DNA from 4 places in the Streptomyces umbrinus genome. Region 1 is predicted to be linked to each of the others. Evidence: riboswitches for the same ligand, from Rfam matches in the RefSeq annotation. Region 1 holds a riboswitch; each other region holds the start of a gene.

What was found. Region 1 has a riboswitch for cyclic di-AMP ahead of QF035_RS15580 (M23 family metallopeptidase). Riboswitches for the same ligand answer to the same signal wherever they lie in the genome.
Region 2: linked by a shared signal. The riboswitch ahead of QF035_RS21240 (C40 family peptidase) and the one ahead of QF035_RS15580 (M23 family metallopeptidase) in region 1 are both predicted to bind cyclic di-AMP.
Region 3: linked by a shared signal. The riboswitch ahead of QF035_RS30670 (LysM peptidoglycan-binding domain-containing protein) and the one ahead of QF035_RS15580 (M23 family metallopeptidase) in region 1 are both predicted to bind cyclic di-AMP.
Region 4: linked by a shared signal. The riboswitch ahead of QF035_RS25180 (M23 family metallopeptidase) and the one ahead of QF035_RS15580 (M23 family metallopeptidase) in region 1 are both predicted to bind cyclic di-AMP.

The regions. Positions count from the first base shown of each region.
Region 1 is NZ_JAUSZI010000002.1:3,548,122-3,550,313, forward strand. It holds gene QF035_RS15575 (GntR family transcriptional regulator) at 1-316, opposite strand, end outside; gene QF035_RS15580 (M23 family metallopeptidase) at 622-1,395, opposite strand; cyclic di-AMP (ydaO/yuaA leader) riboswitch at 1,408-1,568, opposite strand; gene QF035_RS15585 (M16 family metallopeptidase) at 1,806-2,192, opposite strand, start outside.
Region 2 is NZ_JAUSZI010000002.1:4,876,427-4,878,618, forward strand. It holds gene pcrA (DNA helicase PcrA) at 1-236, opposite strand, end outside; cyclic di-AMP (ydaO/yuaA leader) riboswitch at 690-860, shown strand; gene QF035_RS21240 (C40 family peptidase) at 868-2,013, shown strand; gene QF035_RS21245 (hypothetical protein) at 2,079-2,192, opposite strand, start outside.
Region 3 is NZ_JAUSZI010000002.1:6,939,975-6,942,166, forward strand. It holds gene QF035_RS30670 (LysM peptidoglycan-binding domain-containing protein) at 83-826, opposite strand; cyclic di-AMP (ydaO/yuaA leader) riboswitch at 830-994, opposite strand; gene QF035_RS30675 (DUF5959 family protein) at 1,351-2,192, opposite strand, start outside.
Region 4 is NZ_JAUSZI010000002.1:5,771,261-5,773,452, forward strand. It holds gene QF035_RS25180 (M23 family metallopeptidase) at 1-865, opposite strand, end outside; cyclic di-AMP (ydaO/yuaA leader) riboswitch at 877-1,032, opposite strand; gene QF035_RS25185 (PP2C family protein-serine/threonine phosphatase) at 1,336-2,192, opposite strand, start outside.

The DNA.
Region 1 (2,192 bases):
CGCGCAGCACCTTGAGGTGCGCCTCGGTGCGGCGCTGGGCGGCGCGCGCGGCACCCAGCGGCTCCAGCAGCATGCGCATCTCCAGGAGGTCGGCGGCCTCCTGCTCGGTGGGCTCCGCGACGCACGCGCCCGCGTGCCTGCGTGTGACGACGAAGCCTTCCGCCTCCAGCGTGCGCAGGGCCTCCCGCACGGGGACCCGCGAGACGCCATACCGGCGCGCGAGCAGTTCTTCGGTGAGCCGGCTGCCGCGCTCGTAGACACCCGCGACGATGTCGTCACGGATCGCCGTGCATACCGAGTGCGCGGGAATACGCATGACCGGACCTCCGCCTTAACCCCCGCGAAACGCGGTCGATTGACGCTTGTTCGGTGACTCTATTGCAGAGAGCGGGAAATTCCGATGGCGGACCGGAATCCGTGGATATTTTTTGGACACACCTGGCTTCTGAACAGGCAGTCGTCCGGTGCAAAGTCGGCCGGGAAGTGGCCGAGAAGCCGTCAGGAAGTGATCAGAACCGCGCGAAGGCCCCGGCTCGGTGAGCCGGGGCCTTCGGGAGAGGTGTCCGCGCGGGCGGGCCGTTGCGTGGGAAGGCTGCCGCGTGGGAGGGCGGTCTCCGACCGTCAGACGTTCACGCCGTGCTGGCGGAGATACGCGATCGGGTCGATGTCCGAGCCGTACTCCGCGCTCGTCCGCGCCTCGAAGTGCAGGTGCGCCCCGGTGACGTTGCCGGTCGCCCCGGAGAGGCCTATCTGCTGGCCCGGGGTGACCGTCTGGCCGACCGAGACACCGAGGGACGACATGTGCCCGTACTGCGTGTAGGTGCCGTCGTTCATCTTGATGACGACCTCGTTGCCGTACGAGCCGCCCCAGCCGGCCTCGACGACGGTGCCGGCGCCCACCGCGTGCACGGCGGTGCCGCTCGCGGCGTGGAAGTCGATACCGGTGTGGCTGCCGGAGGACCAGACGGCGCCGCCGGCCTTGTAGCCGGTGGAGACGTACGAGCCGGAGATGGGCGCGGTGTACGACTTCAGCAGGCGCTCGCGCTCGGCCGCACGGGCGGCGCGGGCCTTGACCTCGCGCTCCTTCTTGGCCTTCTCCGCGGCTTCCTTGGCCCGCTCCTTGGCGGCGGCCTCGGCCTTCTCGCGGGCGGCGGTCTCGTCGGCGGCCTGCTGCTGGGCGGCGGCCTGGGCGTCGATCTGGTCGGCGACCGAGTCGCCGATGGTGATCGCCTGGGTCAGGGTCTGCTCGGCCGGGCTCTCGGCGGCGAGTGCGGGAGCAGCCAGGGTGCCGACCACACCGGTGGTGGCGAGTGCGGCGACGCCGACGGTCCGGTTGGTCGTGCGCTTCATACGGCTGGGACGACGGTGCTTCCCGGCGGCGCGAGTGAACGCCATGAAGTGGCTGGTCCTTTCCTTCCTTCTCGCCTACCGGGTTAGCTGACGGGTTCGGAGCAGGAAGGTCTCCTACGGACCCCCTTCGGGAAGGGCGTCCGATTCACCCCAGGGACTACGTATGGGTCCCCGGCTCCCCTGGCTCGCGCCGTACGGGGACTCGGCGATGACTGTCCGGTGCCGCGGGCGCGGCGCACTGCCTGACGAACAGCCGGACCGACGCTAAGCGGGGCGTCTTTCAATCAACAAACGGATCAAGGGTTTTGTAGCGCATGCCACAGGGCAGACAGGCAACCTCCCTATCAATACGGACAACCCGCAGTTCGGGTGCTGAAGTCCGGGCAAAAGGAGAACCCAGGCGACTCTTCGGTCACCTGGGTTCTCCGTGGAACGACCCTGTTCCGCTCCGCGTTCTACTCCGCTGTCACGACGCTGACTTCGCCGATTCCGAGGGCCCGGACCGGCTCCTCGATCTGCGCGGCGTCACCGACGAGGACGGTCACCAGACGGTCCACCGGGAAGGCGCTCACGGCGGCCGCGGTGGCCTCCACGGTGCCCGTCGCGGCGAGCTGTTGGTACAGCGTCGCCTGGAAGTCGTCCGGCAGGTACTGCTCGACCTGGTCGGCGAGGGTGCCCGCGACGGCGGCGGCCGTCTCGTACTTCAGCGGCGCCACGCCCACGAGGTTCTGCACGGCGATGTCGCGCTCGGCGTCGGTGAGTCCCTCGGCCGCGAGGGTGCGCAGCACCTTCCAGAGGTCGTCGAGCGCCGGGCCGGTGTTCGGGGTGTCCACGGAGCCGCT
Region 2 (2,192 bases), 1.3 Mb from region 1:
CGCTGGTTCTCGTTCAGCCCGTCCAGGAGCGCGGCCGGGTCCACGTGCGGCCTGGGCGCGCCGTCGCGGTAGTAGCCGTCCCGGCTCGGCGGCACGTCGAAGCGGCCGCCGAACAAATCGTCCGGAACGGGCTCCGACTCCGACGCCTCGTCCTCGGGCGGCGGCGGGGGCTCCTCCTCGTGGGCCCGCGAGGGCTTGAGGTCCGCCAGGAAGCTGTCATCAAAGAGGCTGCTCATCGCTCTCCGAGTCTAGGCGCCCCCACTGACAGCGTGCCGCCACCCTTGAAACTCCGCGGGCTCGCTCCGCGCGGGTGCGGGCTTCCGTGGCTGCTCGCCTCGGGTCCTGTCACCCTCCGGTGGGGGCTTGTAGCGGTCCGCGATCAGGCGGTCGGCCTGCGACTTTGCTGGAAGTCCCTGGGGGCCGGATCGCGGGTGCGGGTTCGTTGTGGCTTGTCGCGCAGTTCCCCGCGCCCCTAAAGGGCACTGCCCAAAGGGGCACTCCAGCGGGCCGGACTTCATCGAGTGGACAACTCGGCCCACACCCCTCCGAATTGGCCCGGGAGGGCGGGACTCAAAGCTAAGGTCACGAAAATGTATCGGGCATATCGCGCATCAAACTTCACAGGGGCCACAGGAATTAGCTAACTTTTATGTGGGCCGCACGACCCGCACCGGCGAACACGCCGGGCCGAGCGACCTCCGCCGAGTCCGGCAGGCCCTCGTGGCCGACGGAACCGAGGACCCACCGACCTTGGGGTGAATCGGTCCAACTCCCTTCGGGGAAACGGGCCGTAGGGCAAACCTTCCGGAGCACCCGCCCGAACCCGACAGCTAACTCGGTAGGCGGACGACGGAAGGAGACGCCCTCGTGGCGCCACACCGCAGGTCCCGGCCCCCCAGCCCCATGGGCATACGGACTCCGGCCCTCGCCACCGCGGCCCTGACCTCGGTGGCCCTCCTCTCCCAGACGGCGAACGCGTCCCCCTCCGAGGAGCCCAGGCCGAGCCTCGAGGAAATCGAGAAGAAGGTCGACGACCTCTACCGCCAGGCGGAGACGGCCAGCGAGAAGTACAACGCGGCCAAGGAGAAGACCACCAAGCAGAAGAAGCGCGTCGACACCCTGCTCGACGACGTGGCGCAGCGCACGGAGAAACTCAACGACGCGCGCGAGGAGCTCGGTACGTTCGCCGCCGCGCAGTACCGCACCGGGGCCGCCGCCCCCGACACCGCCTCCCTCCTCCTCGCGGACAACCCGCAGGACTACTTCGACCAGACCCAGCTGATGGACCGGCTCACCAGCCGCCAGAAGCAGTCCGTCGACGACTACGTGACGCAGCAGACCGCCACGACGGAGAAGCGGCAGGAGGCGTCCGAGAGCCTGGAGACGCTCACCAGGACGCAGAGGTCGCTGAAGACGTCCAAGGCGGACGTCCAGCGGAAGCTCGCCACGGCGCGCGACCTCCTCTCGAAGCTGACCACCGAGGAGAAGGCGCGGCTCGCCGCGATCGAGCGGCAGAAGCAGGAAGAGGCCCAGCGCAAGGCGGACGAGCTGGCCCGGCAGCAGGCGGCCGACGCCGAGCGGCGGCGCCAGGAGGCGGCACAGGGCACCGGGACCTCCACGGGCTCCGGGAGCGCCTCGGGGACCTCCGGGTCCGGCTCCGCCACCGCCAAGGCCGACAAGGCGCTCGCCTTCGCCCGCGCCCAGGTCGGCAAACCGTACGTCTGGGGCGCGAGCGGCCCCGGCTCGTACGACTGCTCCGGCCTCACCCAGGCCGCCTGGAAGGCCGCCGGCGTCACCCTCCCGCGCACCACCTGGGACCAGGTCAACGCCGGCACGACGGTCTCCGTGAACAGCGCCCAGCCCGGTGACCTGGTCTTCTTCTACGACGACATCAGCCACGTCGGCATCTACATCGGCGACGGCATGATGATCCACGCGCCCAAGCCGGGGGCGTACGTCCGCGAGGAGTCGATCTACTACATGCCGATCCACAGCGTGGTGCGCCCGGCGTGAGGTGCTTTTCGCCGACCTGAGCGGAAACAGGAGCCTGTTTCCGCTCGGGTCCAGAGCACCGCGAGTCAGGTCCAGAGCACCGCGATGAAGATGTTCGCCGTGGTGAGCCCGCCCACCAGGCCGAACAGGCTGTTCTCCACCTTCTCCTCGTCCCGTTTCACGTACACGAGGCCGAGGAT
Region 3 (2,192 bases), 3.4 Mb from region 1:
CCCGCGGAGAGGTCGGTCTCCCTCGCCGCGGGCACACCCGGCACCAGAACGTCCGGCATTGGTCGGCCCGGTACCGGCCCGCTCAGTAGGCCCCGAAGACGTTGTCGATCGAGCCGTACCTCGCGGCGGCGTAGTTGCACGCCGCCGTGATGTTGGCGACCGGGTCGAAGGGGTCCATCGAGGTGCCGGCCACGTGGTAGGCGTTGAAGGTCGGGTCGATGGTCTGGAGGAGCCCCTTCGACGGCGTACCGGCCGCGGCGTTGGAGTCCCAGTTGTTCATGGCCTGCGGGTTGCCCGACGACTCGCGCATGATGTTGCGGTAGATGCCGTCGTACGACCCCGGGATGCCCTGCTGGGCCATGATGTCCAGCGACTCCCTGATCCAGCCGTCGAGGTCGTTGGTGTACGTCTTCGCGGCGGCGGGGGTGACGGCGGACGCGGTGGACGCCTTGGTCGCAGTGGCCGTCTTTGTCGAGGTTTGGACATTTTTCGTACCGACTGTCAGCTTGAGGCCGGGGCGGATGACCGCCGGGTCGTCGCCGATGACCGCGCGGTTGGCCTTGTACAGGTTCTGCCAGCCGCCGCTCGTGGAGTGCTTCTTGGCGATCTTGGTCAGGGTGTCGCCCGCGACCACCTTGTACGTGACGAGCGAGACCTGCGGGACCGCGGCCGGTGCGACCTGGGCGGCCTGCGCCGGCTGTGCGGCCTGGGCGCCGGTCGCGCCCACGATGGGGAGCGCGAGCGCGGCTCCGCCGGTTCCCGCGGCGATGATGCCGCGCGTGAGGGTGTTCATTCTGGGGCGGCGGTGCTTGCCTCGTGCGGCCATGGCGCGTTTCCTCTCCGACGCCTGCGAGGTGAGCTGTCGGGTTCGGGCGGGAGCTGCCCGGCCGCATGCTGCACGCGGCTTCACCCCGAGCCGTTCCGGAATCCGGACCGGCGGCTTACCTGGGTCCCCCGCTCCTGCCGTACGCGAGTGAATGGGTGGTTGGGATCTCCGGGCGGCGGCAGGATTAGGCGGTCCATCCGGAGTGACGTGAACGTATGCGAGAGCACATGCCGTGAACAAGCCCAGAATTCACATGGAGATGTCATTTGCCTGTTCAGGGCAGATGGGAATTCTTGATCCATTCGGAAGGCGAAGTTCAACTTGCTTTGCGCAAAGGTGAATCGACCGGCTTGGCAAAGTGGCCATCCGGAGCGGACGTGACCCAATTCACGTGCGCAGGTGGGGAATTAGGTGCGTGATGTGTCTAATACGGGCAAGTCGGGCGGGGTCTGGATGTCCGCCCAGTCGGCATAAGGGACTACTTGTCCAGAAACGTTCTCACTGCTCTTCAGGGTTCCAGAGGGTCAGCCTTCTGGGTTCCAGAGAGTCAGTACGTCACGCAGTTTCTGCCGGTGGCTGTCGATCCAGTTCCGGGGAAGATCGACGGGAACGCACACGGTGGCCATGGAAATCGTGTCGTCCTCCACGATCACCTCGGGGCAATCCCGTTCTCCCGTGAGCCGAACGGAAATCGACGGTCCTCGCTCCACCGTCATCCATGCGATGTCCTCGCCGCGGTCGAATGCGGCGTCCAGAGCGTGCCCCCAGGTCTCAAGTCGGCGGCGCCACAGAGCGAGTTCGAGGCGGCCGCTGACAAAAGGCGTCTCCACGACGATCTCGGCCGCGAGCCCCGCCGTCATGAGTGGGTGCCGGCCGAGGACCGTGATCCTGACCGAGTTGCCCTCCTCGTCGGCGAGGAGCGCGAGGTCCGTCGGGCCGGTGCGGTGGTCGGCCGGGAGGTCGGCGTCGCAGAGGGCACAGACGAAATGGGCGTCCTGTACGGAGTTCCACTCGGCGCAGGACGGGCAGCGGCGGTAGGTGATCGGGTGGGTGTAGCCGCTGGTGTGGGCGCCGGAGTGGGAGATGCCCGCGCGGGTGAGGGCCGCCGCGAGCGACCGCCACGATTCGGGGTCGGGGCAGTAGCCGGTGGACTGGTTGCTCGCGTACGTGACCGCCCAGCCGGAGGAGGTCTGTGCGAAGCCCAACTCCCCGGCGGCGCGTACCGGTTCCCCTTCCGCGCATGCCACGTGCTCGGAGCGGCGTGGGGCCAGGCGCAGGGTCACGGAGGCGTCGACGACGAAGGTGAACGGCTCGTCGAGTTCGTCGGCGGGGCGGGCGGACAGGAAGGCGTCGAGGTCGGCCGGGG
Region 4 (2,192 bases), 2.2 Mb from region 1:
AGATCTCCGTACCGTCATCGAGTTCGAGGACCGTGCGGTAGCCGTACGACCCGTTCCAGCCGGCTTCCTTGATCGTGCCGCTGTGAACGGCCTTGATCGGGGTACCCGTGGGAGCGGCGAAGTCCAGACCCGTGTGCTGACCGGACGACCACAGCGCACCGGACTGCCCGAAGGTCGAGGTGATCGTGTACGAGGAGGTGGGGAGCGTGAACTGCTTGGCGAGCTCGGCGAGGCGCGCGGCCTCGGCCTTCTCCTTGGCCTCCTGGTCCGCCTTCTTCTTGGCGGCGGCGACCTTGGCCTCGGCGGCGTCCCGCTCCTTGGCGGCCAGCGTGGCGGCCTTCTTCGCGGCGGCGGCCTCGGCGGCCTCCTGGGCCTCGCGGTCCACCTGGTCCTGCTGCTGCTCGGCCTGGAGCATGATGCGGGCGCGCAGGGCCTCGCCCGCGTCCGAGTTGCCCTGCTCGGCGTCGGCGGTGGTGAGGCCGACGGCGGTGATCGGGGTGCTGGAGCCCTCGGGGGCGTCGTCGTCCGAGAACGGCGAGCCGACGTTCGGCAGGTCGGGGATCGAGATCGACACCGGGGGCTTGCCGGTCTGCGCGCTGGCCATGCCACCCGCACCGACGGCGGCTATGACGCCGACGCCCAGAACGGTCGAGCTACGGGCGAGTCCGCCGCCGCGCTGCTTGGCGACGCGGTGCCGGCCGCGGACGGGAAGGACGGTCTCCGCGCTGGGATTCCAGACCTCCCACGTCTCCTCGTCCTTACGAGCGCCGTAGGCGAATGTGTCGGGCTTCTTCTCGCCCGAGGACTCACCCGTCAACTCATCCGGAACGAACGAGGGTGTGAGGGCAGACCGGTTGGACGCCACGTAGGCGCACTCCTTTCCTTCCTTCTCGCCTACCGGGTTAGCTGACGGGTTCGGAGCAGGAAGGTCTCCTACGCGCGTCAACCGCGGTGCGCTACACCGCGAAGACGAGCGATTCACCCCAAGTGGTGGTTCCCCGGTTCCCTTGCGGGATTCGGCGCGTGCGCACGGAGCCGACTCTTGTGACGGCTGGGACGACCGCGCTGCGTTATCGAACGTTAATAGACCCGGGCACCGGATTCCAAGCTGTTCCTGATGATCGTTACGGCTCTTGGCCTGGACTAACAGGTCACGAGCGGGGTAAATCGGGCGAGTTGATCGACATTCAGGAACGGGAGCCCTGTTGATGATGCGTCAGATGCTGTGCGGAGGGATGCTGTTCGACTACGAACGGTGATAAAGGCCGCCGAAAGAGCGACGCATCTCACGGCCGCCGCACTCATGACCGTCACGCAATCACCACGACCGCACCCTCACGGCCGCCGCACCGCGAGCAGTGCCATGTCGTCGGTCGCCCCGCCCCCGGTGTGCCGCAGGACGTCGTCCAGTACCGCGGCGAGCAACGCGTCGGGCCCGGGGAAGACCCGCCCGGACAGCCGCCGCGCCGGGTCGTAGAAGACGTCTCGCCGGTCCCGCGCCTCGGACAGCCCGTCCGTGTGGAAGAGCAGCATGGCCCCGCCCGGGAACGCCTCCTCCTGCGCGCGGTCGGGCCAGGCCCCCAACTCCCCGGTCCCGAGCGGCAGGGCCGGCTCAGGCGCGGCGAGCGTACGTACCTCTCCGTCGCCGTGCAGCAGGAGTGGCCCGGGGTGGCCGCGGTTCACGAGGCGTACGACCGGGGTGCCGTGCGGGATCTCGGCGAGCACGGCGGTGGTGAAGTCCTCGAGGACCGCGATGATGTCCCGCCGGACGCCTTCGCGCGCGAGTGCCCGCTCCAGCCGCTGGGCGACCGCCTCCAGGCTCGCCTCCTGCTCGGCGGCCTCCCGGAAGGCACCGATGAGTACGGCGACGACGGCGACCGCTCCCATGCCCTTGCCCCGTACGTCGCCCACGAGGAGCCGTACACCGTGCGGGGTGTCCTGCACGGCGTACAGATCGCCCCCGATGAACGCACCCTCCTGCGCGGCCTCGTACCGTGCCGCGATCTCGAGACCACCGATCCGCGCGGCCGGTTCGGGCAGTACGGCCCGCTGGGCGGCCTCCGCGATCTCGCGGGCGGTGGCGAGGCGTGCGTTGCCGCGTCCCACGAGCCGGTTGATGCCGACGGCGAGCACGGCGGCCGTGGCCACGGTGAGGACCTCGGTGACCGCGCCCGCGTCGAAGGCGAACCTGA